DNA from 2 places in the Megasphaera sueciensis genome. Region 2 is predicted to be linked to the other one. Evidence: a T-box and tRNA genes for the amino acid it is inferred to sense, from the RefSeq annotation. Region 2 holds a T-box; the other holds one or more tRNA genes.

Region 1 (9,615 bases), 1.3 Mb from region 2:
ACGGGACGGTCAAATAACCTACACGCCCTATGGAAAAGAAATGTTAATACAGCTAGCTAAAACCCATAATGAAGTGAACCAAGGAATGTTAGCAATAGACAATGAAATTTCAAACTTAAGTCAAAAGATCGACCAACAAAATCAATACATTACTCAATTATCTCCCTTTCTATGTAGCGAATACGGAGAGCAAATTGCTAATTCTCTTACAATGCTTGTTATGCAAAACCATATACAGATGCAAGATATCATGAACCGTACTACAAAACTAAAACAGGTTGCAGAAAGGATTACGGTAAAATAAATGTCAATTTTTAAAGTTGTGCATCGAAAAAACAGGGATGACTGCGTGATGTTATCCCAACGAATAAATTATATACTGAACCCTTTGGCAACAAAAAAAGAGTTGATTTATGGACAGTATATCAGCACACACTATCCCTATGAGGAAATGATATATGCAAAAACATGTTTTCCCCCTTCTCCAACATCTCCCAGAGATCCCCTGCAGGGCAAGGCATTTTACGAATACGTCGTTAGCTTAGCCCCGAAGATGGTTACCCCATCAATCCGTTCTTCCAATGCATGGTCTGTATCAATCAATATTTTTCTAACTATGGAGAAAATCATTACCAAGTAGTACATAGCCTGCATATCAATACTGATCATCTTCATGCCCATTTTATTGCCAATAATACAGATTTTCTGACGGGTAAACGCTTTCGGTCTACACGAAGTAGTTTTTGTACGATGATTCGAGATATAAATAAAATCTTGACTGATTTTGGTTTTTCCGGTATTCCCCAATATCACTGGGAAAAATATGGATCATAAAGTATATCGATAAATCCAAACATTTTAAAAGCCGTTCCAGAAAATTCCGGAACGGCTAACATAAAGTGAAATCTATATGATTCAGCACCGATTATTTAATATCGATACGATGAATAGCATCTACAACAGCTGGATCTGTTTTCGGTAATGTAATCGTTAAGATACCATTAGAAAAGGCAGCTTCTATCTTATCTTTGTCAATATTGCGAAATACTACAATATCTATTATATAAGGCTAATAAAAATTATATAACATATTATAAATATGGATATACTATTATATCAAGTTATACAATCATGCTGAAAATTATATTACTTTATGGAGGAATTTCTAATGAAGAAAGCTAATAGTACAGACATTCATTTTCACGTTGACGAAGAAACCAATTCCATCTTGCAGGAAAAGCTGCAGGAAACACAACTAACACCCAGTGCATTTTTAAGAAAATTGATACGGGACGGTCAAATAACCTACACACCCTATGGAAAAGAAATGTTAATACAGCTAGCTAAAACCCATAACGAAGTAAATCAAGGGATGTTAGCAATAGACAATGAAATTTCAAATTTAAGTCAAAAGGTCGACCGGCAAAATCAATACATTACTCAATTATCTCCCCTTCTATGTAGCGAATACGGAGAGCAAATTGCTAATTCTCTTACAATGCTTGTTATGCAAAACCATATACAGATGCAAGATATCATGAACCGTACTACAAAACTAAAACAGGTTGCAGAAAGGATTACGGTAAAATAAATGTCAATTTTTAAAGTTGTGCATCGAAAAAACAGGGATGACTGCGTGATGTTATCCCAACGAATAAATTATATACTGAACCCTTTGGCAACAAAAAAAGAATTGATTTATGGACAGTATATCAGTACACACTATCCCTATGAGGAAATGATATATGCAAAAACATGTTTTCCCCCTTCTCCAACATCTCCCAGAGATTCACTGGAAGGCAAAGCATTTTACGAATACTTGATCAGTTTAGCTCCCGAAGATGGTTATCCAATCAATCAGTTTTTCCAATGCATGGCCTGCATCAATCAATATTTTTCTAACTATGGAGGAAATCATTACCAAGTAGTACATAGCCTGCATATCAATACCGATCATCTTCATGCCCATTTTATTGCCAATAATACAGATTTTCTAACGGGTAAACGCTTTCGGTCTACACGAAGCAGCTTCTGTACGATGATTCGAGACATAAATAAAATCTTAACTGATTTTGGTTTTTCCGGTATTCCCCAATATCACTGGGAAAAATATGGATCATACAGTATATAGGTAAATTCACACATTTTAAAAGCCGTTCCAGAAAATTCTGGAACGGCTAACATAAAGTGAAATCTATATGATTCAGCACCGATTATTTAATATCGATGCGGTGTGTAGCGTCTACAGCAGCTGAATCTGTTTTCGGTAATGTAATTGTTAAGACGCCATTAGAAAAGGCAGCTTCTATGTTATCTTTTTCAATATTGTGAACAACAAACTGCCGACTGAAAGCACTACTTACCCGTTCTTTACGGATGTAGTTTGTATCTTTATCTTGTTCTTCTTTTTCCTGATTATGCTGTGCAGCAATGGCCAAAACATCATTATCATAGGTAATGGTAATATCTTCCTTTGCAACACCCGGTAAATCAGCGGTAACAATATAAGCTTTGTCTGTATCTTGTACATCAACTTTCGGAAGCGTCATCTGACTAAATTTTATTGGTTGTAAGAACCGATTGAAAAAATTATCAAATATGGGATCCGGAGAAAAAAAGTTATCAACATTAACAGGCAATAAATTTTTCATAGTAACAATCTCCCTTCAATCAAATCAAAAATCATATCTGCAGGATTGCATTTGACCTTTTGACTTTTTATGGTAAGCTACTTCTTTCTTTTCCTGCTTACATGTATAGTATACATATTATTAGCACTCTTGTCAAGTGAGTGCCAATAATATGTCTCGCTTGTATCATTCAATCATAGAGCATACAAACCAGTATAGTTATACCTCTTCTATTTTTACAAAAGTGATGCATATTATGGCTGTTTATTGCTTTGCTTTGTCCACTTACGTAACAGGACAAAGACGAAGTATTTGTCCCTTGTCCAGTGCGTTATATAAAACAATCTGATTCTCATCATACTATATACCCCTAATTATTTTAGCGGACAGACAGGACAAACGGACAAGTAAAAAATGATAAACTGCATCACTTTATTGATTTTACGTAGCATAAAATACAGATATATACCTCATAAATATGGCGCTTTAAGTACCACTTTTCGTAAAGCCATTATGGTCAATACGATTTTTAAGGCGCAAAATAAGGCGCATTTTTATCAAAAACAAAAAATAAGGCTTCCGGATTAACCGGAAACCTTGATGTTTACTGGAGCCACTTATCGGATTTGAACCAACGACCCTCTCATTACGAATGAGATGCTCTACCAGCTGAGCTAAAGTGGCGAGTACTCATATATTATATAGTTTCTACGCTGTTTTTGTCAAGATTTTTTTCTTTTTTTGACAGGTATTGTCCGTTTTATTAGCTGATATTTTTATGTAGTTCGTACGTATTGTTACAAATAGAAGTTTTATTCTTGCTTCCTGTGGAATTCATGATACAATACTGTTGTTATACTAAAACAATAGGAAAAGAAATGAGCATATATGAAAAAATTACTAACAGCGTGTATTACCGGTCTTATTTCTTGTATGGGATTTCCCATATGGGCAGCAGATACGCAGGTGCCTATCGATAATTTAGTGCAGGTTGTGTCGGAAAATTCAGCGACCGCTTTCACCGTATCTTGGCAGAATGATACGGCTCGCAAGGATTACACCGTCCAGTATCGGCAACCGGGAAGTACGAATGTCCAATCGGCTTATGTTACAGCACCTAAACGACCACCCGCGTATGATCCGCAAAATCCTCCGACAAACACATACGGAGCCTATATTAAAAAATTAAAGCCTGATACGTCCTATGAATATCGTATTCGTGCAGATGGTACTGCTACTGCATGGATTCCTTTCAAGACAACGCCGGAACAGTTAGCTCGTTATAAAGTTCTCGTTTTTGGCGATTCTCAGTCTGTAGATTATTCTGTTTGGGGCCAGACCGCTCAGACGGCTTGGAAAAAAAGTCCCGATGCTGCATTTTTTATTATGATGGGGGATATTACAGATAACGGCCAGGCTTGGTATCAATGGAAAAGCTGGTATGAAAATGCCAATGTTCTGACTTCGCATATTCCCATTGCCCCAGTCTTGGGAAATCATGAGGCGTACAGCTTACATTGGAAATTTGCAGAACCCTACACCTATAAGGCCTTGTTCTCTGTGCCCTACGGCGGTCCCCGCGATCAGAACCGGCTGGCTTATTCGTTTGATTACGGCGATGTCCATTACGTTTCCCTCAATACCGATTATGAAGAAATACATGAAAATCACCCGAATATGATGGAAAACGAAGCACAATGGCTGGATCGTGATTTAGCTAAAGCAACCCAAAATAAAAAGCGGATTATTGTACTCATGCATCGTCCTCCTTGGGACAGTCCGTATCACGGTGTTTTGGATATAAACGGCAAAACCTTCATGCCTATTTTCGATAAATACAATGTTCCTCTCGTTTTTACAGCTCATGAGCATTGTTACGCTCGCACTTCGCCTGTAAAAAACAATCGGACAGCTGCCGCCGGCACGATTTATATTACGACGGGACGCAGCGGCACGGAAACTTGGGATGCCTCCGTCCGCAAACGCTTTGATGAAGTATATTATAATCCAATGGATATGCCCATGTATCTTACACTTCTCGTAGAGCCAAAGGATTTCGTCGTTACTGCTTATAAAACAGACGGAACCGTTATTGATATGACAAGGATCAAAACAACAACCTGATCGGATAGCCGCCACGCCTCATACATTTCCCAAATACCATTTGACAAATTGTGCAGCAATGCGTCCATTCCTGCCGGAATGCTCCATTTCCCAGCGGATCCCTTGGATACGAAGTTCACTTTTAGCTAATGTGATACCTGATTTTTTCAGCTCATGATCAATTATTTTCAAATATTCTTCTTGTGTCGGCGATTCATAATGAAGTATCAAGCCAAATCGATCGGAAAGGGAAATAGATTCATTGGCACTATCATGCCGGTATACCTCTTCCAGTTCTTCCTTACGGTCTTGCCATGTCTCTTTGAGCAAATGACGCCGGTTGGAGGTGGCATAAATGAGAACGTTTTCCGGCTGGGCCATTACACTGCCATCAATAGCAGACTTTAAATATTTATATCCCGATTCACCTTCATCAAAAGACAAATCATCAAAAAATAAAATAAATTTTTTGCTTTTAATATTGCTCAGTTTTTGCATAACCGCCGAAAGCTGGACAAGTTGATCCCGTGTAATTTGAATAAGGCGCAGCCCTTCTGTATGGTATATATTGGCCAACGCTTTTACTGCCGTCGATTTACCTGTACCTCTGGCCCCGGTCAGCAGCACGTTGTTGGCCTGTTTTCCCTGGACAAAATTGCGGGTATTGATCCGAAGTTTTTCTTTCTGCGTTTCATATCCAATGAGATCTTCCCAAAAAAGGGTGGGAAAATCATCAATACCGATAAATTTTCCATCATGGGCAATACGAAAGGCAAGATGCCGTGCCAAGGTACCGCGTCCATACCGACTGTATTGTTCCAAAAGGACAGCGGCTGCCGACACGGCATCTTCACAAGCCATCAAGTTTCTGGTTAAAGAAGCACTGCATTCATCTATCAACGACCGAGCCGGCGTATAGTCATCGAGAAATGTCCCTTCTATGAAATCCGACGCTTTGCTTTTCACATACGGTAGCAGGAGTTTCATGTCTTGTGTCAAAACTTGCTTAAGTCCTGCCCCATAGGTGCCTTTGGATTCTATTGTCTGGGCCGCAATCGTATCTCCTTCTCCCAAGAGATACACCAGATATGCTGAAAAGACATTTCCCTGCAGGCCTTTTTCTTCAGCTTGCTGCAGTAACACTGCCGCAAATCGACTCTGCGCTTCTTTATCCCGGGGATCATCCTGCACATCAAACAAAGTTCGAAAAATATCTTCCTTCAAAAAACTGCGGCAGGCGACCAGCAGGTGCAAATCAGGATATGCCATACAATCCCCTCCTTATATTGAACAAGGACGCTTGAGCCCCAGCGCCCTTGTTTATCATATATATAACTTCCTCTATACCTTGCTTATTTTGCTTCCTCACTGTCACCGTCGTCACTGCGGCTGGCCCAATAGCCCGCCAGTATCGACCCTGAAAAATTGTGCCATACACTGAAAATCGCTCCCGGAATCGCCGCCATCGGATCCAGATGCGCCAGTGCCAGCGCCACGGCCAGCCCCGAATTTTCCATCCCGATCTCAAACGCCACGGCCTTGCTCTTATAGTGGTTCATCCGTCCCAGACTCCGCGATACGCCGTATCCCAGACTCAGGCCCAGGCAGTTATGCAGCACTACCGCCAGCGCCGCGATTCCTGCCACCGTAGCCAGCCGCTGTGCATTCAGTGCTACCACGATCGTAATGATCATCACGATCGCCACCACCGATACTACCGGGATAATCCCCACCAAGTGATCCACCACCCGCGACGCCGCCATCCGGATTCCTATCCCGATGATGATCGGAACGAGCACTACCTTGCAGATATCCAGCAGCAGCGCCGCTGCATCTATCGGGATCAGCGAGCCCGCCAGTGCCATAAACAGGGCCGGTGTCAAAATCGGTGCCAGCAGGGTATTGACGCTCGATATCGTTACGGACAGCGCCGTATCCCCTTTTGCGATGAACGTCATCACATTCGACGCCGTCCCGCTGGGACAGCAGCCTACCAGGATCAGTCCGGCTGCCAGCATCGGATCCAGCCCCAGCACTTTTCCTACCCCAAACGCCACGCACGGCATGATCGCATACCGCAGCACGATCCCGAAGATCACATCCTTCGGCCGCGTCAGCACCAGCTTGAAGTCCTTCGGCGTCATCGTCAGTCCCATCGACAGCATGATCAGCGACAGCAGCCACGTCACCCAGCCGCCCATTCCCATGAACGGCCCCGGTACAAAGAACGCCAGGGCGGCAAACAGTACCACCCACACCGTAAAGTATTTCGTAATGAATTTACAAAGCTTCTCTGCCGTTTCCATAGGCCCTCCTTATTCCAGCACCGCGCCCGTATTGGCTGACGTTACCAGCTTGGCATACCGCGACAGGTACCCGCTCTTGACCTTCGGTTCCGGCTGTTTCCATGCTGCCCGGCGCGCCGCCAGTTCCTCGTCGCTCACGCACAGTTCCAGCTTTCTCCCCGGGATATCGATGGCGATCGTATCGCCGTCCTTAATCAGAGCTATCGGCCCGCCTTCCATCGCTTCCGGCGATATATGGCCGATACAGGCTCCGCGGCTGGCTCCGCTGAACCGTCCATCGGTCAGCAGGGCTACCTTCAGCCCCATCCCGGTAATGACGGCTGTCGGGTTCAGCATCTCCCGCATCCCCGGACCGCCTTTGGGCCCTTCATACCGAATCACCACCACGTCGCCTTCATGGATCTGTCCGTCTATGATCGCCGTTATCGCGGCTTCTTCCGAGTTGAAGCATTTGGCGCTCCCTGTGTAGACCAGCAGATCTGCATCTACGGCACTTTCCTTGATCACGGCCCCATCGGGTGCCAGGTTCCCGCTCAGGATTGCGATCCCGCCTTTATGCATATACGCCGTTTCCACCGTATGGATCACCTCCGGCCGTTCGATCACAGCATGGGCAATTCGTTCCCCGATGCTGCCCGTGACTGTCCGGGCTTCCGTATGGATGATTCCCAGCTTGGTCAATTCCTTCATGACCGCACAGATCCCGCCGGCTTCTCCCAGATCCTGCATATGGTAGCTGCCGCCCGGGCTCATCTTGCAGATATACGCGGCTTTTTTACTGATTTCATCGAACTTCTGCAGCGGCAGTTCGATTCCTGCTTCATGGGCGATGGCCGGCAGATGCAGTACCGTATTCGTCGACCCGCCGATCGCCATATCTACAGCGATGGCATTTTCAAAGGATTCCTGCGTCATGATATCCCGCGGTTTGATGTCCCGTCTCACCAGATCCAGGACGACCGCGCCGGCCTTCTTGGCCAGGATCCGCCGCGCTCCGAAATAGGCGGCCGGGATTGTTCCGTTCCCCGGCAGTCCCATCCCCAATACTTCGGTCATGCAGTTCATCGTATTGGCCGTGAACAGGCCGGCACAGGATCCGCACCCGGGACAGGCCTTATTTTCCATATCTGCCATTTCCGCTTCCGTAATCTGCCCCGATTCCAGTTTCCCTGCGGCTTCAAACATCGTACTGACACTGATATCCTTGCCTTTATAGCGTCCCGCCTGCATCGGTCCGCCGCTGACTACCACCGTCGGGATATTTACCCGGCCTGCCGCCATCAGCATACCGGGCACGATTTTATCGCAGTTCGGGATCATGACCAGTCCGTCGAAAGCGTGACCGTTGGCCATGGCTTCGATGGAATCGCAGATCAATTCCCGGCTGGCCAGCGGATATTTCATGCCGTCATGGCCCATGGCAATCCCATCACAGATCCCGATCGCCGGAAACTCGATCGGCGTCCCGCCGGCTGCTGCAACCCCCAGCTTTACCGCCTGGGCGATTTCCCGCAGATGCATATGCCCCGGAATAATTTCATTGAATGCATTGACGATCCCGATCAACGGTTTTTCCAAGTCTTCGTCCGAATACCCCATGGCATGGAACAACGTCCGATGGGCCGTCCGGGTACTTCCTTTTTTTACTATATCACTCCGCATATCGATTTCCTCCGTTTCCGCTTTTTGTATTAATCCGCTTTTTCTTCTTTAAGCCACGACATCATATTGCGAAGTTTACCTCCGACTTTTTCAACAGGGTGTTCCGCATGTTTCTTGCGCAGCGCTAAGAATTCCGCACGGCCGGCTGCTTTGTTTTCCAACAACCAGTTTTTGGCAAAGGTGCCTTCCTGAATTTCCTTCAGCACTTGCTTCATTTCGGCTTTGGTTTTTTCCGTTACAATACGCGGACCTATTTTATAATCACCATATTCAGCAGTATCACTGATGGAGCTGCGCATGTTAGCCATCCCGCCTTCATACATGAGATCCACGATAAGCTTCATTTCATGAAAGCATTCAAAATAGGCGATTTCCGGCTGATACCCTGCTTCACACAAGGTTTCAAAACCAGCCGTAATCAGATGTGTTACACCGCCGCACAATACCGCCTGTTCTCCGAAAAGGTCGGTTTCCGTTTCTTCCTGGAAAGTGGTCTGTATAACTCCCGAACGAGTGCCGCCGATTCCCCGTGCATAGGCCAGCGCCAAATCAAACGCGTGTCCCGTAGCATCCTGTTCTACGGCAAATACATCCGGAACCCCGCCGCCTTCCACAAAAGTACGCCGTACCAAATGACCCGGACCCTTAGGTGCCACCATAAACACATCGATATCTGCCGCCGGAACAATCTGTTTGAAATGAACGTTAAAGCCGTGAGCAAATGCCAACGCACTGTCCGGTTTCAAATTAGGCCCAATTTCACTGTTATATACATCTGCTTGTTTTTCATCCGGAATCAACACCATGGTAATATCTGCTTCTTTAACAGCTTCGGCAACAGTCTTGACAACAAACCCCTGTGCACGTGCTTTTGCTGCTGATTTACTACCTTCATACAAACCTACTGTCACATC
Region 2 (23,160 bases):
GTACCTATTTGGATTGCCAATTACGTTTTGATTGATTATGGTACAGGCGCAGTTATGGGCGTTCCGGGCCATGATGAACGTGACTGGGAGTTTGCTAAAAAATATCATTTGCCGATTCGGCTGGTAGTTCAGAATAGAGAAGAAACATTAGATTTGGATACAATGGAAACAGCATACCATGATCCTGGGATTTTGGTTCATTCCGGTGCTTTTAACGGGTTGACTGATGAAGAAGGACGTAAAGCTATTACGAAATGGCTGGTGGAACATAAATTGGGCCATGGCACAGTAAATTATAAACTGCGAGATTGGCTTATTTCCCGTCAACGGTACTGGGGAACACCCATTCCGGTTATTTATTGTGATACCTGCGGAGAACAGCTTGTTCCTGAAGACCAGTTGCCGATTACGCTGCCTACGGATGTTAAATTTACGGCGGGAGCTGTGTCCCCGTTGGCAACAAGCGAACATTTTGTTCATTGCACTTGTCCGAAATGCGGGGGTCCGGCCCGGCGCGAAACGGATACTATGGATACATTTTTTGATTCTTCATGGTATTATTTACGATATACGGATGCAAAAAATAATCAAGCTGCCTTCGATTCGAAAAAAGCCAATCATTGGATGGCCGTTGATCAATATATTGGCGGCATTGAACATGCTATCCTGCATTTGCTCTATTCCCGCTTCTTTATGAAAGTGTTGTACGATGCCGGGTTGGTGGAAGACGATGAACCATTTACCCGCCTATTAACACAAGGAATGGTCCTGATGGATGGCAGTAAAATGTCAAAATCCAAAGGAAATGTTGTGTCTCCGGAAGAAATTGTACAAAAATACGGAGCGGATACGGCACGATTGTTTATCTTGTTTGCCGCACCGCCGGAACGTGATTTGGAATGGTCTGATCAAGGAGTGGAAGGGTCTTTCCGTTTTCTAAATCGTGTATGGCGCATTTTTGGACAATACATGGAATTAATGAAACAAGGAACTCCTACCGCTCAAGAGTATACAGAAGATGAAAAAGAACTTCGTTTTGTAGAACATACCTCTATTGGAAAGGTTACAGAAGGCGTTACTGGTAAATATAACTTTAATACAGCGATTAGTTCTATTATGGAAATGGTCAATGCGATGTATGCATATGCAGGTAAGCATCAGACAATCCGGAAGGATTTAGCTCTGGAGGTAAATAAAAATCTGTTATTGCTTCTGGCTCCGTTTACGCCGCATATCACAGAAGAATTATGGCATGATGCAGGATTTGAAGGGAGTGTTCATGAAGCAGCCTGGCCGGAAGTGGATGCTTCGGCTTTGGTTGTCGATGAAATTCAAATACCTATACAAATTAATGGTAAAGTTCGCGAACGTATTACAATACCTGTCGATGTTACGAGTGAAGAAATGAGAGAAAAAGTGTTAGCAATGCCTCGTGTAAAAGAATGTATAGATGGCAGGACGATTATTAAATATATTGTTATTCCGCAAAAAATTATTAATATCGTTGTAAAATAAGTAAAAAAAGATACTCATGTAAAAATGAGTATCTTTTTTTACATTCATTTGCTATCATAAATAGATATAGAGGTAAAGGAGAACATAGGAATGAATACTGAAAAATGGAGCAATATAAAGGTAAAACAGTCACCTGTGCTGCGTAATAAACAATGTGCAGTGTTAGTTCCGCTTATTGAAAATAAGGGGAATCTTGGTGTTTTGTTTGAAGTTCGCAGCAGCAAGCTTAGCTGGCAGCCGGGCGATATTTGTTTTCCTGGAGGCGGCAGAGAAAATACAGATATTTCTTTTGAACATACGGCAGTCCGGGAGACAATGGAAGAATTAGGGACATCAAAAAATCAAATTCAGATGCTCGGGAGACTGGATTATGTCGAGTCTCCCGTCGGGGTAACCGTATGGCCTTTTGTTGGGATAATAGAAGCCGGCTGTATTACTATAAGCAAGCAGGAAGTAGAGGAAATTTTTATTGTGCCTGTACAATGGTTTCTCGCCCACGATCCGGAACGTTTCTGCATGGAAATTGCCACAAGACCGGCATCTGGATTTCCGGATGTCATTGCCAAGCAATTATCTTGGCAGTGGCGTAAACGCTCTTCGTATGATATTTACATGTATCAATATGAGAATAAAACAATTTGGGGAATTACAGCGCATATCGTTAAAAATTTTATTAGCCAATATCGCCGCATAGAAATGCTATAGTATTTCTACTATGCTATTTAGTCATAAATAAATTATTTGTTATATTGTTTTTTTATAATAAAAAAAGTATTGTTGTTTGTTATATTGTGTTACTTATTGCACAATATAATTTCTAAGAAGTAGCTATAATACTAGCATTTCTATTATTTTATGCAGATAAAGTTCGTAGAATGTTTTGGATAAGCCAGATGAAAAAGTATGTTTCAAGGAACAAAAAAGATTACATATGATAATAAATTTTAATGGGTTAGCTATGAGAAAAAAAAATAATAATATTGACTCAAGTGTTGCTTTTTCTATTGATTTAATTTGTGAAAAGTTGTACAATTCAGATGTGGGAGATTAGAACAATCGTGTATATGCCGTGTGCATGTATCGTTGTCTAATTGTGGTTATCATAGCTGCTACAGGCTTTCGAAAACACCTGCAAAAGTTAGTTAACAGCGGCAATAACTATATCTTTTTACAATGCTTTTTAGTTTAAACTAAATAGTAAAAACATTCTAAAGGAGAGTGGAAGAATCATGGATTTTAACATGACGGAAGATCAACAAATGTTTGTAAAATTGGCTAAAGACTTTGGTGAAAAAAGATTAGCCCCGACTATTACCGAACGTGACCATCAAGGTATTTTTGATGAAGCAATCATCAAAGAAATGCTCGAAATGGGTTTGGGCGGCACATATTTCCCAGAAGAATACGGCGGAGCTGGTGCCGATGTATTGAGCTACATCATGACGGTAGAAGAACTGGCCAAATATGATGCAGGCGTCAGCATTACGTTGTCCGGAACCGTATCCTTGTGTGCAAATCCGATTTTTGAATACGGGACAGAAGAACAGAAGAAAAAATTCTTAACTCCGCTTTGTGAAGGCTCGAAACTGGGTGCGTTCGGCTTAACAGAACCGAATGCCGGCACCGATGCTTCCGGCCAGCAGACCGTTGCAGTAAAAGAAGGCGACCATTATATTTTGAATGGTTCCAAAATCTTTATCACCAACGCAGGCGCAGCTGATATCTATATTGTATTCGCTATGACGGATAAGAGCCAGGGCAACCATGGTATTACGGCATTCATTCTGGAAAAAGGGATGGAAGGCTTTACCTTTGGCAAGAAAGAAGACAAACTCGGGATCCACACGTCTCAGACGATGGAACTCGTATTCCAAAATGTAAAAGTTCCTGCTGAAAATATGCTCGGTCAGGAAGGGAAAGGCTTTAAGATTGCTATGCAGACCTTGGACGGCGGCCGTATCGGGGTAGCCGCACAGGCATTGGGAATCGCGGAAGCCGCTTTGAAAGACGCTGTTGAATATTCCAAACAACGTGTACAGTTCGGCAAACCGATCTGCAAATTCCAAGCTATTTCCTTCAAACTGGCAGATATGGCAATGAAGATCGAAGCCGCGAGAAACCTGGTATACAAAGCAGCGATGAAGAAACAGGAAAAGAAACCGTATTCCGTGGATGCTGCGATGGCAAAATGCTATGCTTCGGATGTAGCTATGGAAGTTGCGGTTGACGCCGTGCAGATTTTCGGCGGCTACGGCTACAGCGAAGAATATCCCGTTGCCCGTCATCTGCGTGATGCAAAGATTACACAGATATATGAAGGCACGAACGAAGTACAGCGCATGGTTACTTCGGGTGCGTTATTGCGGTAATTGGCATGACAAAGCAGGTTTGATTGTTGCGTAATCAAGCTGTGGAGACAAGAAAACATTTTTAGGAGGTTAGCGTAATATGGAAATATTGGTATGTGTAAAACAAGTACCAGACACGGCAGAAGTAAAAATCGATCCAGTGAAACATACCGTCATTCGTGCGGGTGTGCCTAACATCTTTAATCCATTTGACCAGAATGCGTTGGAAGCAGCGCTGCAGTTAAAGGATGAACAGGGAGCTAAGGTAACGCTGCTCTCTATGGGGCCGCCGCAGGCTGTGGAAGTACTTCGTGAAGGACTGGCCATGGGAGCCGATGAAGCGTATTTGCTGACAGACAGAAAAGTCGGCGGTTCGGATACCCTGGCAACCGGCTACTGCCTGGCACAGGCAGTTAGAAAAGTAGCGGAACTACAGGGGCTGGACCATTTCGACATAATTCTCTGCGGCAAGCAGGCTATTGATGGAGATACAGCTCAGGTCGGTCCGCAGATAGCAGCGGAACTCGGTATTCCACAGATCACTTACGCAGCTCATATCGCAGTAGAAGGAGAAAAAGTAACGGTAAAACAGCAGAATGAAGAAGGGTATATCGTTACGGAAGCATCGTTCCCCGTTCTCATTACGGCTGTAAAAGAATTAAATGAACCGCGGTTCCCGACCATTCGCGGAACCATGAAGGCGAAACGCCGGGAAATACCAACCTTGTCGGCAGAGGATATCAAAGTAGACGAAAGCCGGATCGGCTTGAGCGGCTCGCCGACGAATGTCCGCAAAATCTTCACTCCGCCTCAGAGAACGCAGGGTCTTATTTTGAACAATGAAGATGTTGCTGTATCTGTTGCTACGTTGATGGAAAAATTAGCAGAACAGAAGATAATTTAATTCTAAGGAGGAAACGTGAAGATGGATTTGGCTAATTACAAAGGCGTGTATGTCATCGCTGAACAATTTGAAGGCAAACTGCGCAATGTATCGTTGGAATTGTTAGGCCAGGGCAGGATATTGGCCGACAAAATCGGAGACGAAGTAGGGGCCGTCTTGATCGGCAGCGGGGTAACCCCGCTGGCTCAGGAATTGATTGCCCACGGAGCGCATAAGGTATATGTGTATGACGACCCGAGACTGGAACAATACAATACGACGGCGTATGCGAAGGTATTGCAGCACTTCTTTGAAGAAGTAAAACCGAACGTATTTCTGGTAGGGGCGACGAATATCGGACGGGATTTAGGACCGCGCGTAGCCAATGTATTAAAGACCGGTCTGACAGCAGACTGCACGGGACTGGATGTGGATGACGACGGAAAGACGATCGTATGGACGCGTCCGGCACTGGGCGGGAATATCATGGCAGAAATCGTATGCCGTGAAAATCGGCCGCAGATGGGTACGGTTCGACCGAATGTATTTAAGAAACCGGCAGCCGACGCATCCGCGACGGGCGAAATCATCAACATGAAGGCGGAACTGAGTGATGGCGACTTCATGACGAAGTTCGTAGAACTGATTAAAATGGGCGGCGGCGGCGTCAAGATAGAAGAAGCCGACGTTATCATATCCGGCGGCCGAGGAATGAACGGCTCGGAACCGTTCGAAGGAATGCTGAAGGAACTGGCGACCTTGCTGGGAGGAGCCGTAGGAGCTTCCCGTGCTGCGGTAGATGCCGGCTGGATAGATGCACTGCATCAGGTAGGACAGACCGGAAAGACTGTAGGCCCGAAGATTTATGTGGCTTGCGGGATATCCGGGGCAATCCAGCATTTAGCGGGTATGACAGGATCGGACTGCATCATCGCGATCAACAAAGATCCGGATGCTCCTATCTTCCAGGTTTGCGACTATGGTATCGTAGGAGATGCGTTTGAAGTAGTTCCTAAGATCACAGAAGCGATCAAAAAACTTAAAGGTTGATTTTTGATCATATAAAAGGCTGCTGCTGTTATGCGGCAGCCTTTTAATTTTGTTTTCCATGATAACATGGGTTAGTAAGATCGGCATATCCATATGTGTGTGATTGGTATTGTATCACGATAGGAATACTGTCAGTAAAAGATATAGTAACACGAATATAAAGTTTCTTGACTTTATATTCGTACAGTCGTATAATTACGTCATACATAGAATATAGTTATATATGTAAACAGCTTAGATAAGGACATGACAGGCCGTATGTTTTATTCAGAGAGGAGTATGAATGGTGTGAGTACTCTATAAAACTAGTTTTGTTACCGCCTTGGAGCTTGTGGGAAGAATATGTAGTATTCCTTCACGGTCGTACCGTTATAACGCTTGAGTACATGAGCATATTGCTTATGAACTAGGGTGGAACCACGTGAGTAAACTCTCGTCCCTTGAGGATGAGAGTTTTTTTGTACAAAAAAGGAGGATGTTTTATATGGCTGAATTAATTTTGAAAGACGGAAGCAAAAAGTCCTTTGCTGATGGTATTTCTTTACAGCAAGCTGTACATGAAATCAGTAACAGTTTGGAAAAAAAAGTGTTAGTTGCTAAAGTTAATGATCAGGTAACGGATTTAAGAGAAACTATCGTTGATGGTTCTCACGTTGAATTTTTAACCTTTGCGGATCAAGAGGGGAAAGATACTCTTCGGCACACTGCGTCCCATATTATGGCGCAGGCCGTTAAAAGACTTTTTAAAGATGTGAAGTTAGCCATTGGTCCGTCTATTGAAAACGGTTTTTATTATGATTTTGATACAGAACATCGTTTTACACAAGATGATTTTGTTTCTATTGAAGAAGAAATGCGTAAAATTGTTAAAGAAAACCTTCCACTTACAAAAGAACTTGTTTCTCGTACCGATGCGATTAACCTGTTTACTGATATGAAGGAAGAGTACAAAGTCGAACTTATTCAAGATTTACCGGAAGATGCTCAAATTTCTCTTTACCGTCAGGGAGAATATGTTGATCTTTGCGCAGGTCCTCATGTTGCGGCTACGGGCCAAGTAAAAGCTTTTAAGCTTCAAACCGTGGCAGGTGCTTATTGGCGCGGTGATGAACATAATAAAATGCTGCAGCGTATCTATGGTACTGCCTTTTTGAAGCAAGAAGACTTAGATGAATATCTCCACATGCTTGAAGAAGCAGAAAAACGTGATCATCGTAAACTTGGCAAGGAATTGGATTTATTCAGTTTTCACGAAGAAGGACCTGGATTTCCTTTCTTTCATCCCAAAGGAATGGTTCTTCGGAAGAATCTTTTAAAACTTTGGTATGAACTTCATGAAGAAGCAGAATATGATGAAATCAGTACTCCTATGATTTTAAATCGACAGTTGTGGGAACAATCCGGTCATTGGGATCATTATCGTGATAATATGTATTTTACTACTATTGACAATGAACCATATGCCATTAAACCGATGAATTGTCCTGGCGGCATTCTTGTTTATAAGAGTAAAATTCACAGTTATCGTGATTTCCCGATGCGAATGGCCGAATTGGGACTCGTACACCGGCATGAATTACATGGAGCACTTCATGGACTCTTCCGTGTTCGCTGCTTTACGCAAGATGATGCACATATTTTTATGCTGCCGAGTCAGATGAAGGAAGAATTAAAGGGTGTCATGGATCTTTTTGCTAAAGCCTATGGAATCTTTGGTTTGGAATATCATGTGGAATTGTCTACACGTCCTGACGACTCCATGGGATCTGATGAAATTTGGGAATTGGCGACGAATACGCTGCGCGAAGTTGTCGAAGAAAAAGGTGTGCCGTATGTTATTAATGAAGGCGACGGCGCTTTCTACGGACCCAAACTTGATTTTCATGTTAAAGATTCCATTGGCCGTACTTGGCAGTGTGGTACTATTCAGCTAGATATGCTGATGCCGGAACGTTTTGATATGACTTATATCGGAGAAGATGGACAAAAACATCGTCCTGTTATGATTCACCGTACTTGCTTCGGCAGTGTGGAACGTTTCCTTGGCATTCTTATTGAAAATTATGCGGGAGCGTTTCCTGTTTGGCTGGCTCCGGTTCAAATTAAATTGCTTCCTATTACAGATAAGCATTTGCCCCATGCGTTGGCTTTGCGTAAAAAATTCAAAAAACTTGGCATTCGTGTTGAAGTAGATGAAAGCAATGAAAAAATAGGGTACAAGATTCGTAAAGCACAAATGGAAAAAGTCCCGTATATGGGTATTATTGGGGATAAAGAAGTCGAAGGCAACACCTTGTCTCTTCGTGATCGCAGCAAAGGAGATATAGGCGCCAAATCTGTCGATGAAGTCATTGCCCATATTCAGGAATTGAATGAATCCCGTAAAGGATAAGAAGATACATATAATATAAGATATTGTAAAAATTTCAATAAAACAATATAATTAAAATAAGCAAGGCATATAGAATTTCATGAAAAGGAGTTCCATATGCCTTCCTTGTTGTTTATATATTTATGTCGTCAGCTGATTTGGCATGTAAAGTCAGACAGCTTTTTTTGCAGTTGTTATGTTTCGGCAGCATTTGTGAAGCAAGAATAGAAATAACAGAAACATTACGGCGAATAGAGAGGAATTTATGATTATTAATTGGTATCCCGGCCACATGGCAAAAGCCAGACGGCTGATTGAAGAAAATATAAAGATGATGGATGTAGTCATTGAATTGCTGGATGCACGTATACCTATAAGCAGTTCTAATCCGATGATTTCGAGAATGATAGGGGAAAAGCCGTCGGTCTTAGTACTCAATAAAGCAGATCTTGCAGATGAGGCAGTGCTTAAAAAATGGATAGTTTATTATAAACAGCAGGGACGTATTGTTATTGCACTGGACAGTAAAGGGGGAAAAGGGGTAAAGCCTTTGGTAGCAGAAGTTAGAAAGCTGGCAGCTCCGAAACTGGAACATTGGCAAAAAAGGGGACTTAAGACACGAAGTGTCCGGACGATGATCTTGGGTATTCCTAATGTGGGTAAATCAACGTTGATTAATAAGTTATCCCGCAGCAGCGTAGCCAGAACAGCCGATAAGCCGGGAGAAACCAAAGGAAAACAATGGGTGCGTATTGCCAATCAGCTTGATTTATTGGATACGCCGGGAGTACTATGGCCTAAATTGGAAAATCAAATATGTGCATACCGATTAGCTGCTACCGGTGCTATTTCGGATACGGTTTTTGATATGCAGGATGTAGTGACAAAGTTAATCGGCGAATTACGTGTACATTACCCGCAGAAACTTTGTGACCGGTATAAAATAGATCGGTTGTCGGGAACACCGCAGGAAACAATCGAATACATCGGCAGAAAACGAGGGTGTATTGTAGCTGGAAACATGATAGATTTGGAAAAAACGTATAAACTTATTTTAAAAGAATATCGAGAAGGAAAAATAGGAGAGATTTCATTGGATCGTGTAGAAGACTTTGCTATAAAAGGTAAACTATAATGGATATTTCAAAAGTAAGTGTAAAAGATATAAGAAAAATGTTGGAAAATGAGGAAACACATATTCCGTCATTATTGGAGGCGATGGAGGCGGATTCCCGGCATTCCGTCTATAAATTAAGAACTGCATTTTTAAAACGAAAACTGCGTGAAGAACAAGAACGGGAACGATTGGAGGCTATGTTTTCTTTTGAAACATTTTACTATAACCAAGGTATCTATCATATAGCGGGTGTTGATGAAGCGGGGCGTGGTCCTGTTGCCGGTCCGGTTATGGTTGCCGCTGTTATTTTACCGCCGTTTTGGGAATGTCCGGGTTTGAATGACAGTAAAAAAGTAGCACCTAAAAAAAGGGAAATTTTATATGATATAATTATGAAAGAAGCAGTGGCTGTATCTTGTATCGCTAAATCAGAAGAAGATATTGATGCCCTTGATATTTATCATGCGACACAACAGGGAATGTATGAGGCCGTAGGTGCATTGAAAATACAGGCACAGTCTGTATTGGTTGATGCAATGCCGCTTCCGGCTTTAACTGTTTCACACCGTTCTATTATAAAGGGTGATGCAAAAAGCGCATCTATAGCAGCCGCTTCTATTGTTGCAAAGGTCACACGAGATCGATTAATGAATAAGTACGACAAACAATATCCGCAATATGGATTCTCTGAACATAAAGGATATTTGACGCAAAAGCATTTGGAGGCGATACAACAATTTGGACCCTGCCCTATTCATCGCCATTCTTTTGAACCAATAAAATCAATGATACAGAAATAAACAAATAGCAGTCCATGCCATTGAGGGTATTTTTAACATAAAAAAAATCTGTAACAAGATTTTTATCTGTTACAGATTCGAAGAATCGCAATAAATTAAAATAAATGCTTTTTCCAAAGCATAAACGCAGCACCCGTGGCACAAACGAAAGATACGCCAACAACAAGCCAAAACCCGATTTGACTGTCAGAGAAAGGAACGGGAACATTCATTCCCCATAAACTGAAAATAATGGTAGGAACAGCGAGAATAATTGTGATGGATGCCAGAAACTTCATTACAATATTCAAGTTGTTGGAAATAATAGAAGCAAATGTGTCCATCATGTTGATTAAAATGTTGGAATACATTTCAACCATTTCAATAGCCTGTTTATTTTCGATAATAACATCTTCCAGCAGGTCTTCGTCTTCTTCATACATTTTCAGGAGATGCCGCAATGATTCATTGCGGCGAAGACGAAGGATTTTTTCCATGACAATACCGTTGCCGCGCAGGGCGGAAGTAAAATAGGTAAGGGATTTCTGCAGTTCTAAGAGCATAAAAAATTCTTTGTTCTGCATGGAATGCCGCAGTATCGATTCAATGTCGTCGGTACGGTGATTTATTTGCTGCAGATATCTTAAAAATAGAGTAGCTGTCCGATACATAATTTGAAAAAGAAACCGTGTCTTTTTAAAAGTACAAAATAAAGGGTATTTGTTTTTTGTAAATGCCCTGATTACTTCCGTTTCTTCCAGACAAATGGTAATAATAAAATCAGGGGTAATAAATATGCCGAGAGGCAGTGTATCATAACTGTCCGTTTCACGAAGAATAGGGATATTGATGACAATGAAAACATAGTTGTCTTCTAGTTCTACATGAGAACGTTCTTCTGTATCCAATGCTGTTTTTAAAACGTCTGTCGGAATTTCTGTAATCATAGAAACTAATTGTAAATCTTCTGAATCGGGGTTTACGATATTAATCCAAGAACCTTTTTCGGCAGAGGCTAAAGAAATATTATTTTCTAAATGTCCATTAGTATGCTTATAAATTTGAAACATTATAACTCCTCCGTCGGTAAAGTAGGTATACACCCAAACTCTAATATAATCAGAAAAACGAGGCTCGTCAAGTATATTTTTTGATTTTACTAAATACAATGTATCAATGTATATAAAATACATGAAGTTTTTTAATATTGAGGGAATGATTGTCTGATGGCGGCCATTGCCGTACGGGCGGCTGAAGATTTACTAATGTATGAATTTCGGAAGTATCAGGAAATTCTGTTTTGTGCAGTAAATTAAATGTATCGTTTGAAAATTTTATTTACATTAGCCGTTATTGGATATATGCATTGATAATTTTTTTGAAAAGCAAGTAAAATAGACAGGAGGTCTGTTTTTTGGAAATCCGGCAATTGAAAACATTTATGAGTATTGTGAAGTTAGGCAGCTTTTCTCAAGCAGCTCGTTTTCTGGGATACACGCAGTCAACGGTAACGACACATATTCAATTATTAGAACGAGAATTAAACATTGCACTTTTTGAACGGTTTGGACGTCAGCTGATGCTGACAACGGATGGGGAACGTTTATATGACTATGCAGAAGAAATTGTAAAATTATCTGAAAATGCTAAAAATGAATTGGAGAATATAGATATTCCGCACGGGGTAATTACGATTGGGATACCTGAATCCATCTGTGCCTACCATTTAACCCAGTTGATGAAAGAATACAATGCGTTATATCCGGATGTGAATTTGAAATTAAAAATAGATGACAGTATCAATTTTTGCTATTTGCTGCGAAAAAATGTAATAGATATTGCATTTTTTCTAAGTAAAACAATACAAGACAGTGATTTAAGAAGTGAGTTTTTGTGGGTGGAAAAAATTGTAATGGTTGCTGCACCTGAAAATCCATTGGCAAAATTAGAAAAAGTTACAGCAGAACAGTTACAAGGACAAAAATTGATTTTTACTGATTTATCTAATAGTTATCAAATAATACTAAACGAATATTTAATAGAAAAGTCAATCCAGCTTCCGATGATTTTGGAATTGGAATCTATTGATATGATAAAACAATTTGTTATCAGTAATTTGGGAATTACTATATTGCCGCTGGCAGCAGTTCAAAAAGAGCTTGAAACCGAAAAATTGGTGATTCTGCCGTGGCAGGGGGTAAAGTTAAATACGAATGCATATCTTGTTTATCATAAGGAAAAATATTTTTCTTGTGCTATTAAGGCTTTTATTAAACTTGTAAAAGAACGGCTCTTAAAATAAAGATAACAAATTTTGTGACATGGAGTTGAGAATTTTATTGAAAAATATAGTAGAGGGAATAAAAATATTGACTGCCGGAGAATGTGGAGTGGTCGTTGAATTTGGTACTAGTATTTCTCCTGCGGTGAATCGATTGGTTCAACAATTGACACAAATAATAAAAAATGCTGAATGGGAAGGAATACGCGAAGTAGTGCCGACATATCGGTCAGCAGCTATTTATTATGATCCCATGATTATTTCGTATGAAGAAGTGTGCAAGCATATCCGACAATATATTCAGCTGCTTAAACCGGAACAGCATGACGCAGTTTCACCGGTTATTGTACAGATACCTGTTTGTTATGGCGGCGTTTTGGGACCTGATCTGGAATATGTTGCAAAATATACAGGATTAACGCCTGAAGAAGTTATTCGTATTCATACATCACGATCCTATCTGGTTTATATGCTGGGATTTACACCCGGATATCCTTATCTCGGGGGATTATCAAAAAAATTAATAACGCCGCGGTTAGATAAGCCGCGGCGTAATGTGCCGGAAGGTTCTGTTGGAATAGGCGGGAATCAAACAGGCTTTTATACTAGCCAGACTCCCGGAGAGTGGTGGCTTATAGGCAGAACTCCTTTAAAAGGATTTAATCCGGCGTTGCGTCATCCTTTTTTAGTCAATGCGGGTGAGTACGTACAATTTGTGGAAATAAAAATTGATGAATATTTTGCGATTCGCAAAGATGTTTTAAAGGGTACATACAGACTTCATATATGCCGTTCATAGGAGGATACTGAGTATGATTACTGTTATAAAACAGGGAAATTTGGCAACCATTCAAGATGAAGGCCGGCGTGGATATCAGGCCTGGGGAATGCCTGTTTCCGGTGCCATGGATCAGTATGCCTGCCATATGGCCAATTTACTGGCAGGAAATAAAGTAAGTGCTGCTCTTATCGAAATGGTTAAAGAAGGACTTATTCTTAAATTTGATAAAAGTCAATTGGTTTCTGTATGCGGAGCAGATATGCAAGGTATGGTCAATGACAATCCTATTGAAAACTGGTCTTCTTTTGTCGTACCCGATGGAGGAACTCTTTCTTTTGGCGGGGCTGTGTCCGGTCAGTGTGCATATATAGCGGTACATGGCGGTTTTGATGTTCCGAAGGTATTAGGAAGCCGTTCTACCTATACAGTCGCAGGAATTGGAGGGTATGAGGGAAGAATGTTGCATCAGGGGGACATGTTGTATTTGGCGGATGATAAGGAAAAAAAAGTGTGTACGACAAAAATACCACCGGCCTATATACCTCGTTATGATAGGGAATGCACGCTGCGTATTATGATGGGACCGCAGGATTCATTATTTTCACAGGAATCAATACATCAATTTTTGACTGGAACATATGTTGTGGAATCATCCAATAGAGTGGCATATCAACTGACAGGGCCTAAAATTATGCCGATAGCTAAAACCAATATAGTATCAGATGCAGTAAGTCCGGGGGCTGTTCAAATTCCTTCAGGCGGGGCTCCGTGTATTGTGGCAGCTGCAGATCATGGAACCACACGGGGTTTTGCTAAAATTGGATATGTTATTCAAGCAGACCTTATGAATTTAACACAAGCAAAAGATGGGAATAAAATTCATTTTGTGGCGGTGACACAGCAGGAGGCCGTGAAATATTTAAAACAGGAACAGCAGGATTACGAGGCGGTAAAAGATTACATTGAAAAGAGTTATTTTCGTACATTCAAAAAAAATGAATAACCCTATTCATTTTTTCAATTTTAATTTATCGAACAAGCATGTTATAATAAATCAAACAAAAGATTAAAAGAGCGATGGTGCTTCAGACAGAATCAAACTGTTTGAAGTACCCTTTTTTTTTGGATACGGAAAGGGGGCGGCATGTGGGCATTATCGTATTTCTGTACGACGTAGAAAAGAAAATAATAAGTTTTATTATGCATAAATACTGTGTAAATTAAATTCGCAGCGTATTTGGCGTTTTTTTCTATGGATTATGTTTCGCCATTATTTTAATTTTAAATATAGTATGTGAAAGGAGAATCATAGAAATGGAGACAGAAAATAAAATCTTGAAAGAAGAAAATAGATTTAAAGTTAAAAACAGCATACAATCGTATTTAGGGGCCATTTTTTTAATGGCTATCACCGCAATCGGGCCAGGATTTTTAATGCAGACCACGGTGTTTACACAAAAGACGGGTGCCAGTTTTGGCTTTGTTATTTTGGCATCGGTAGTAATCGACATCGCGGTACAAATTAATGTCTGGAGAATTATTATTGCTTCGGGAAAACGAGGCCAGGAAATAGGAAATATGGTGTTTCCCGGTCTGGGGTATTGTATATCTATCCTTATTGTTTTGGGTGGTTTGTGCTTTAATATTGGCAACATTGCCGGAGCTGCTTTGGGCTTGAATGTTTTGTTTGGTTTGGATGTTACCCTAGCCGCAGTTATCAGCGGCTGCATTGCCTTGTCGATTTTTTGCTTTAAACGTGTTGGCGAAATTATGGATAAATTTGTCAGTACCTTTGGTATTGTTCGTATTCTTTTAGCGTTATTCGTAGCAGTGGCGGCGCTGCCTCCGGTCAGAGAAGCGGCAGTTAAAACAGTAATGCCCGATCAAATTGATATTATGGCTCTGGTTACCTTGGTAGGCGGAAGTGTAGGCGGCTATATCACGTTTTCTGGAGGGCACCGTTTATTAGACTCTGGTATTAGTGGAATAAAACATGTTGCACAGGCAACACGCAGTGCCATCAGCGGTATCTTGATTACGGGAGTTATGCGTATTATTTTATTTTTAGGTGCTCTGGGTGTTATTACGCATGGGTATTTCATTGATCCGGCGAATCCAGCTGCTTCTGTATTTCAGGCTGCTGCCGGAGATATTGGATATAAATTATTCGGTATCGTTATTTGGTCTGCAGGTACCACCTCCGTTATTGGATGTGCCTATACGTCTGTATCGTTCTTAAAATCATTTAGTCCTAAGATTGATGAATATTATAGCAAAATTATTATTGGATTTATTATTTTTTCAACTTTGGTTTTTGTTATTGTAGGACAGCCTGTACGGGTTTTGGTTATTGTCGGTACGATAAACGGATTTATTTTACCTTTGGCTCTTGCCTCTATTCTTGTAGGTGCGTACAATAAAAAAATTGTAGGAGAATACAAACACCCCGTTTGGATGACCGTGGCGGGCGCCTGTGTTGCCGTGCTGATGGGATGGATGAGCATTCATACTGTTATTACGCAATTCTTACAATAATATATCACAGGTTTTCATAAAATGATAAAAAAGGATGTGTAGTATAATGACGTATAGTACGATGAAGCCAAAAGAAGTTCGGCAGCTTATAAAAGAAAAAAAGATAACAACATGTACAAGTGGGATGTGTAATGGATATGCCCAGGCGAATTTAGCAATATTACCCAAAGAACTTGCTTTTGATTTTTTGTTATTTACACAGCGCAATCCTAAACCGTGTCCGGTTCTGGATGTTACGGAAATCGGCTGTCCGGAACCTAAATTGGCAGCTCCCGGTGCTGATATACGGTATGATATTCCAAAATATCGCATTTACCGTTATGGAAAAATGACGGATGAAGTGACTGATTTAAGCACCTACTGGCGTGATGATTTAGTTGCATTTCTTTTGGGCTGCAGTTTTTCCTTTGAAGGTCCTATGCTGGATGCCGGCTTGGAAGTACGGCATATTACGGAAAATCATAATGTCCCTATGTATATTACGAATATTCCTTGTACTCCCGCAGGTGTTTTCCGTGGTCCTATGGTTGTTTCCATGCGTCCCATGAAGCCGAAGGATGCAATTAGAGCTACGCAGGTAACAAGCCGTATGCCGTCCGTTCACGGAGCGCCTGTCCATATTGGTAATCCGGCGGACATTGGTATTAAAGATATTTCAAAACCTGATTTTGGTGATCCATCGACACTATATCCCGGTGAGATTCCCGTATTCTGGGCTTGTGGAGTTACTCCGCAGGCTGTGGCTATGTCGGTCAAACCGGAATTTATGATTACACATGCACCGGGGCATATGTTTATTACAGATTTATGGAACGCTGATTTAAGTGTACTGTAGGAGGAACGATGTATTCTATTGATATAAACAGTGATTTAGGAGAAAGCTTTGGCGCATATACGATAGGCAGCGACAAGGAAATATTAAAGCATGTTACTTCGGCTAACATTGCCTGTGGATTTCATGCCGGTGATCCTGTTGTGATGGAAAAGACAGTATCACTTGCTGTCCAAAATGGAGTGGCCTTGGGGGCCCATCCGGGATTGCCCGATCTTGTCGGTTTTGGCCGGCGAAAGATTGACATAAAGCCGGAGGAAGCCTATGCTATAGTTATCTACCAGGTAGGCGCCTTGAAAGCGTTTGCGGATGCTCGCAAGGTAGCGGTACAACATGTAAAACCCCATGGTGCATTATATAATATGGCGGCAAAGAATCCGGCTCTGGCAGAAGCAATTGCCAGAGCGGTATATGCGGTAGATCCAAAATTGATGTTATATGGTCTTGCCGGAAGCCAGCTTATTATACAAGCTGAAAAATTGGGATTGTCAACGGCCAGTGAAGTTTTTGCTGATAGAACCTATCAGCCGGACGGTTCTCTCACCCCGCGCAGTCAACCCAATGCGATGATAACGGATGAAGAAGAATCTATTTTCCAAGTTCTCCGCATGATCAAAGAAGGGGTTGTCCGGGCACAAAATGGTCAGGATATTCCTGTACGTGCTGATACAGTATGTGTCCATGGGGATGGGGTGAAGGCGTTGGCTTTTGCTGATAAAATCCATCGTACATTGGAATTGCAGGGAATTCAGGTCAAGTCGTTTTGCTGAGGTGTTATGATGAGTCAAATTGATTTTTCTATTCAATCATTGGGAGAAACCGCGTTATGTGTGTCTTTTGGACACGTCATTTCTCCCGATATACATAAGCATGTGCGTTCGCTGGGGGAATTCCTGGAAAAAAATCCATTTCCCGGATTTCGTGAATGCATTTTATCATATACGGCAGTAACTGTATTATATGACCCTTTCGTTGTACATCGGCAACAGCAGGAAATAGAAACAGCAGCATTGTTTGTCGAACAGTACATTAAAGATGCAACGGAGGCGGCTGAAAGAGAGCCGCTTCCTGCCGCTGCGGTTGTATCTATTCCCGTATGCTACGGCGGCGACTATGGACCGGATCTGGATTTTGTTGCGCAACGTCATGGCTTGACAGCGGAAGAAGTAGTGGCGATTCATACGAAAAGTGAATATTTAGTATATATGATTGGATTTTGTCCCGGATTTCCGTATATGGGGGGATTAGATGAACGAATTGCTACTCCCCGCCGGCAAAGTCCGCGTTTGGAAATTCCGGCTCGCAGTGTCGGAATTGCGGGGATGCAGACGGGAGCGTACCCATTGGCTACTCCCGGCGGGTGGCAGATTATAGGGCGTTGTGCGGTGGACTTATTTACACCGGCAGGAGAAACACCCAGTTTATTAAAATCCGGAGATATTGTGCATTTTGTTTCAATCGATAAAGAAGAATACAGGCAGATGAGGGGGGATACACAATGAGTATATTCGTCCTCCGTCCGGGAATGTTATCAACCTTGCAAGATAGGGGGCGCCAAGGATATCAGAAATATGGCGTACTCGTATCGGGCGCAATGGATGAAGAAGCGCTGCGGTTGGGAAATATTCTCGTTGGCAATGAACAAAGTGAAGCAGCTTTGGAAATTACCATGATGGGACCTGTATTGAAATTCTCTGAAAATTTGTTGATAGCTCTTACCGGAGCTGACCTGCAGCCGACTGTCAATGACGTAGCGATACCCATGTGGCGTCCTGTTTTGATCAAAGCGGAATCGGTATTGCGTTTTGGACGGCCTGTACAGGGCTGCCGTACCTATTTGTGTGTATCCGGCGGATATAATGTCCCATCGGTGATGGGCAGTAAAAGTACCTACCTTAGAGCGGGATTTGGCGGATTTAAAGGAAGAGCGGTACAGACCGGCGATGTTTTGGAGCTGGGAGAGATATCTTCTTTGGGACGCAAGATAATCCGCTCTCTGCAAGATGAAGGAGAGTACGAAACAGCTCGCTGGTATATACAACCTGCCTATAGACTGAATGGTGAAAACGGGCAGCCCATACGTATTACGAAAGGACTTCAATATAAGTATTTTTCAGAGGAAACTAAGCATCATCTGGTTTCTAAAGATTTCCGCATTACTATCCATGCGGATCGCATGGGGTATCGTTTGGATGGCTGTAAACTAGAACTTATCAATCCGCTGGAAATGATTTCAGAAGCGGCAATACAAGGAACGATACAAGTACCTGCCGACGGGAATCCAATCATTCTTATGTCAGATAGACAAAGTGTAGCGGGGTATCCGAAAATTGCACAAGTCAGCATGGTGGATATGAGCCGTCTGGCACAATGCAAGCCCGGTGATAAGGTAAGGTTTTCCTTAATTACATCCCAACAAGCCGAGGGACTGCTGATACAGCGGGAACAATATATTAATGATGTTGCCGTTTCTGTAAAGTATCGGTTTGCGCAGTAAAAAATATTTTCCCGTGCGCTATCTGATGCGGGAAGAATGTGAGGCCCATTGTGGACATGAAAGAAGTCGAAGCATTAATACAAATGTTTGAAAATTCGTCTTTGACGGAATTAAAGATAAAAGATAAGGATTTTTCTATTGAGTTGATACGTACTGCGGCAGAAACAGTTGCCACGGAGCACGCTGATACTCCGGCAGTACTTCCTGCTGCGGCGTCTTCAGATGTGGAAAAAACGATTACAGCGCCGATGGTGGGGACCTTTTATACAGCAGCGAATCCCAATGCGGAACCATTTGTCCGTGTGGGAGATGCAGTTACCATTGACACGACGGTTTGTGTATTGGAAGCAATGAAAGTATTTACAGAAGTTCCGGCTGATATGAGTGGAACAATAACGAAAATTCTTGTATCGGACGGGGATTTCGTAGAATATGGACAACCTCTGTTTAAAATCAAGATTAATTAGAGGAGAATTATTGTGAAAATAAAAAAAGTTTTAATCGCCAACCGGGGAGAAATTGCCGTTCGTATTATTAAAGCTTGCCATGAACTGGATATTAAAGCGGTTGCGGTATATTCCACGGCAGATAAAGCCGCTATGCATGTTTTGCAAGCAGATGAAGCATATTGCATTGGCCCGGCACCTGCGGCGAAAAGTTATTTGAATGTAACCGCCTTGCTTACCGTTGCAAAAGCAGTGCATGCAGATGCGATTCATCCGGGATATGGATTTTTGGCGGAAAATGCTGATTTTGCGGATGCTTGTACATCCGCCGGGTTTATTTTTATTGGTCCTGATGGAAATGCGATCCGATGCATGGGAGATAAATCCCAAGCTCGGATGACGATGCTTCATGCTGATGTTCCGGTAGTTCCGGGGACGGCAGATCTTATTCATTATATAGAAGAAGGAGAATTGGTAGCGTCCCAAATCGGCTATCCTGTTCTTATTAAAGCCACTGCCGGCGGCGGCGGTAAGGGAATGCGCGTTGTCGAAAATGAGCGCGATTTAAAAAAAGCGCTTCATGAAGCGACGCAGGAAGCGACACGTAACTTTGGCAACGGCGGGGTGTATCTGGAAAAATATTTAACGCATGCTCATCATGTAGAAATCCAGATTATGGCGGATTCCTTTGGAAATGTGGTTGCCTTAGGCGAACGAGATTGCTCGACACAACGCCGTCATCAAAAAGTTATTGAAGAGGCGCCGTCCCCCATTATGGATGCGGTGATGCGCCGTAAAATGAGTGCTGCGGCTGTTGCTGCCGCAAAAGCTGTACGGTATTGCGGCGCTGGCACGGTGGAGTTTATTGTCGATGAAAACAGAAATTTTTATTTTATGGAAATGAATACACGTATTCAAGTTGAACATGGTGTTTCGGAAATGGTAACAAATACGGATCTTGTTCAAACGCAGATCCGTGTAGCTGCCGGCGAACCGCTTCCATGGCGGCAAGAGGATATACATATAGATGGCTGGTCTGTAGAATGCCGCATTAATGCAGAAGATCCGTCCAACAAATTTATGCCGAGCCCGGGGAAAATAACAACCTATGCGCCTCCTCAGGGAGAGGGAATTCGAATTGATTCCTGTGTGCTTGCCGGCTCGGAAATCAGTCCCTTTTATGATTCGATGGTAGCCAAAGTTCTGGTCAAGGCGCCCACGCGTGCGCTGGCTATACAAAAAATGATTCACGTTCTTGATAATTTTCATATCGAAGGAATAAAAACGACGATTCATTTGCAGCGAAATATTTTAGCAGGAAAAGTATTTCAAGAAGGAAAAATGGACACGAATTATTTAGAGGAACATTTGGATGAATATCTATCATAGGAACGTATGTAGAGTAATTGCTATATCATATTAGATTGTACGGTATGTGTGAAGGGACTAGTATCTAGTCCCTTTTTTGTATACTCGATGATGTGGTATAATAAAATGAAATGCTTTAAGAAAGAGGTATACGCGGGTGCAATTACTGAAAATGGAGCTGCGGGGATTTAAATCCTTCGCTGATAAGACAACGCTTACATTTGACAAAGGGATTACGGCTATTGTCGGTCCTAATGGAAGCGGCAAAAGCAATATATCCGATGCCGTCCGATGGGTTATGGGAGAGCAGAATGTTCGTCAGTTGAGAGGACAAAAATCAGAAGATATTATCTTTGCGGGTACAGAAAAACGCCGTCCTCAGGGAGCGGCCGAAGTGTCTCTTTATTTTGATAATACGGATCATTCTCTTGACCTGGATTTTACGGAAGTCGTTGTTACACGACGTTATTTTCGTTCCGGGGAAAGTGAATTTTATATTAATAAAAGACCTTGCCGGTTGAAAGACATACATATGCTTTTTGCAGATACAGGAATAGGGCAAGATTCGATGGCGGTCATCGGCCAAAATCGTGTTGATCGTATTCTCAACAGCAAGCCGGAAGAACGGCGTATTATATTTGAAGAAGTTGCGGGTATCAGTCGGTTTAAAGCGCGAAAACAGGAAGGGCTGCGAAAAATAGAGGAAACAAATCATAACTTAGAGCGAATCCGAGATATGATGTCGGTATTAGAGGAACAAATCGGACCGATGGAAGAAGAAGCCCATCGGCTGAAAACCTTTCGTGAGTTGGATGGAGAACGGATTTCTTATGAAGGAACATTGACACTGCAGGAATTGCGCAATGCGGAACGCTTGTTGACAAAGGCTGAAAACAGTCGTGCTGCGGCGACTACACAACGGCAAGATACGATGGCAGCGTTAGCTAAGGTAGAAAAAGAACATGAACATCTCATGATAATTATGGAACAGGAAGGAACGACACTTCGTCAACTCGATGAAGCGGCTTCCCTGGCCCATAATGAACTGGACAGCATGAAAAACCGTAAAGAAGCAGGTGTTTTGAGAAAAAACGAATTGGAAGAAGAAGAAAAACAATTTATTCTGGAAGAGGCACAATTACAGGAAAAAAGTACGCAAATGGATCATCAGCGCCAAGAATTAGCGGTACAGCTTTCTTCCAGACAAACCGAACTGGATGCCGCACGAAATGGATTTGCATTAACAGCGGAGCTGTTTAAGCAAGCTGAAGAAAAAGCCAATACGGCGAATCAGGATTTGCAGGATATTTCTGTACAAAATGCGCAGCGGCAGCAAAATTTATTTATTGTAAAACGGGATATAGAAGAACTGCAGCGCCGTATTTCAGAAAATCAAATACAGTGCAATGAATTAAAAAAAACGACAGATGATCAGCGAATACATAATGTAACCAAGCAGGAATGCTGCAAGGTATTAGAAGAAAAATGTCTTATTGCAAAAAAAACGGTGGAGGAGCTGACTGCAAAAGCGCAGGAAATGCGATCGAAACGGGAGGAAGCTTGCAAGGCACAGGAGGCAGCGGAGCAAGAATACCGTACTGTACAGAATCAGGCTGCCAGTCTGGAACAGCGAATTCGTGTGTTGGAAGGAATGGAACAAGAACACGAAGGAGCCGGGCGTACCGTTAAGGAAGTATTAAACGCGCAACAAAGCTGGCGCAAGGATATTTGCGGTATCGTTGGAGAATTATGCACGATACCGCCTCTATATGCGGCGGCTTTGGATGTAGCGTTAGGAGCTTCGGCCCGTTATGTTGTAGCAGACAGTGAAAAGTCGGCAAAATCGGCTATTGCATATTTGAAAGAACGGCATGCCGGCAGAACAACTTTTTTACCTCTTGATACCATACGAGCCAAGGGACGCACAAGGGAAGAAGAACAGGCTGTCAAAGAACAAGGAATTATTGGTTTCGCCAATGATTTGCTGGAATTTGATACTGTATATATGCCTGTATTTACGTCTCTGCTCGGACGGACTCTTATTGCTGATACCATAGACAACGGTACCGTTGTGGCACATAAATATGGGCATCGCCTGCGTATTGTATGTTTAGATGGAACGCAATTTAATGTAGGCGGTTCTTTGACTGGCGGCAGTATGCGCAATCGCGAGGGATCGCTTATCAGCCGGCGCGGTCTTTTGGAAGAACTACGGCAGCAGGAGAAAATAAATAAAAAGAAATCAGTCCTATCTCAACAAACACAAAATAAACTTTTGAATGTACGGAATGCCATTGTGCAGCAATCGGAAGATGCAGAAGTACGCTATCAGCAGGCAACGTTGGATTGGCAGAAAC

The links. A T-box is a leader RNA that pairs with one kind of tRNA and senses whether it is charged. The one in region 2 lies ahead of thrS (threonine--tRNA ligase), so its partner is inferred to be a tRNA-Thr.
Region 1: it encodes a tRNA-Thr, which carries the amino acid that the T-box ahead of thrS (threonine--tRNA ligase) is inferred to sense. The anticodon was not compared.

Annotation. Positions count from the first base shown of each region.
Region 1 is NZ_CP116939.1:1,830,870-1,840,484, forward strand. Features, by position in the region: gene NXG62_RS08805 (hypothetical protein) at 41-304, shown strand; gene NXG62_RS08810 (relaxase/mobilization nuclease domain-containing protein) at 595-834, shown strand; gene NXG62_RS08815 (Hsp20 family protein) at 926-1,063, opposite strand; gene NXG62_RS08820 (hypothetical protein) at 1,169-1,591, shown strand; gene NXG62_RS08825 (relaxase/mobilization nuclease domain-containing protein) at 1,640-2,131, shown strand; gene NXG62_RS08830 (Hsp20/alpha crystallin family protein) at 2,214-2,651, opposite strand; tRNA gene NXG62_RS08835 (tRNA-Thr) at 3,239-3,314, opposite strand; gene NXG62_RS08840 (purple acid phosphatase family protein) at 3,519-4,754, shown strand; gene NXG62_RS08845 (ATP-binding protein) at 4,773-6,002, opposite strand; gene NXG62_RS08850 (bile acid:sodium symporter family protein) at 6,086-7,039, opposite strand; gene ilvD (dihydroxy-acid dehydratase) at 7,049-8,701, opposite strand; gene ilvC (ketol-acid reductoisomerase) at 8,731-9,615, opposite strand, start outside.
Region 2 is NZ_CP116939.1:530,421-553,580, forward strand. Features, by position in the region: gene leuS (leucine--tRNA ligase) at 1-1,515, shown strand, start outside; gene NXG62_RS02625 (NUDIX hydrolase) at 1,606-2,220, shown strand; gene NXG62_RS02630 (acyl-CoA dehydrogenase) at 2,745-3,884, shown strand; gene NXG62_RS02635 (electron transfer flavoprotein subunit beta/FixA family protein) at 3,964-4,767, shown strand; gene NXG62_RS02640 (electron transfer flavoprotein subunit alpha/FixB family protein) at 4,789-5,796, shown strand; T-box leader at 6,023-6,240, shown strand; gene thrS (threonine--tRNA ligase) at 6,281-8,188, shown strand; gene ylqF (ribosome biogenesis GTPase YlqF) at 8,433-9,302, shown strand; gene NXG62_RS02655 (ribonuclease HII) at 9,302-10,084, shown strand; gene NXG62_RS02660 (magnesium transporter CorA family protein) at 10,180-11,133, opposite strand; gene NXG62_RS02665 (LysR substrate-binding domain-containing protein) at 11,478-12,365, shown strand; gene pxpB (5-oxoprolinase subunit PxpB) at 12,403-13,143, shown strand; gene NXG62_RS02675 (biotin-dependent carboxyltransferase family protein) at 13,157-14,128, shown strand; gene NXG62_RS02680 (NRAMP family divalent metal transporter) at 14,440-15,660, shown strand; gene NXG62_RS02685 (putative hydro-lyase) at 15,707-16,495, shown strand; gene NXG62_RS02690 (LamB/YcsF family protein) at 16,504-17,262, shown strand; gene pxpB (5-oxoprolinase subunit PxpB) at 17,269-17,994, shown strand; gene NXG62_RS02700 (biotin-dependent carboxyltransferase family protein) at 17,991-18,989, shown strand; gene NXG62_RS02705 (acetyl-CoA carboxylase biotin carboxyl carrier protein) at 19,046-19,456, shown strand; gene accC (acetyl-CoA carboxylase biotin carboxylase subunit) at 19,469-20,824, shown strand; gene smc (chromosome segregation protein SMC) at 20,961-23,160, shown strand, end outside.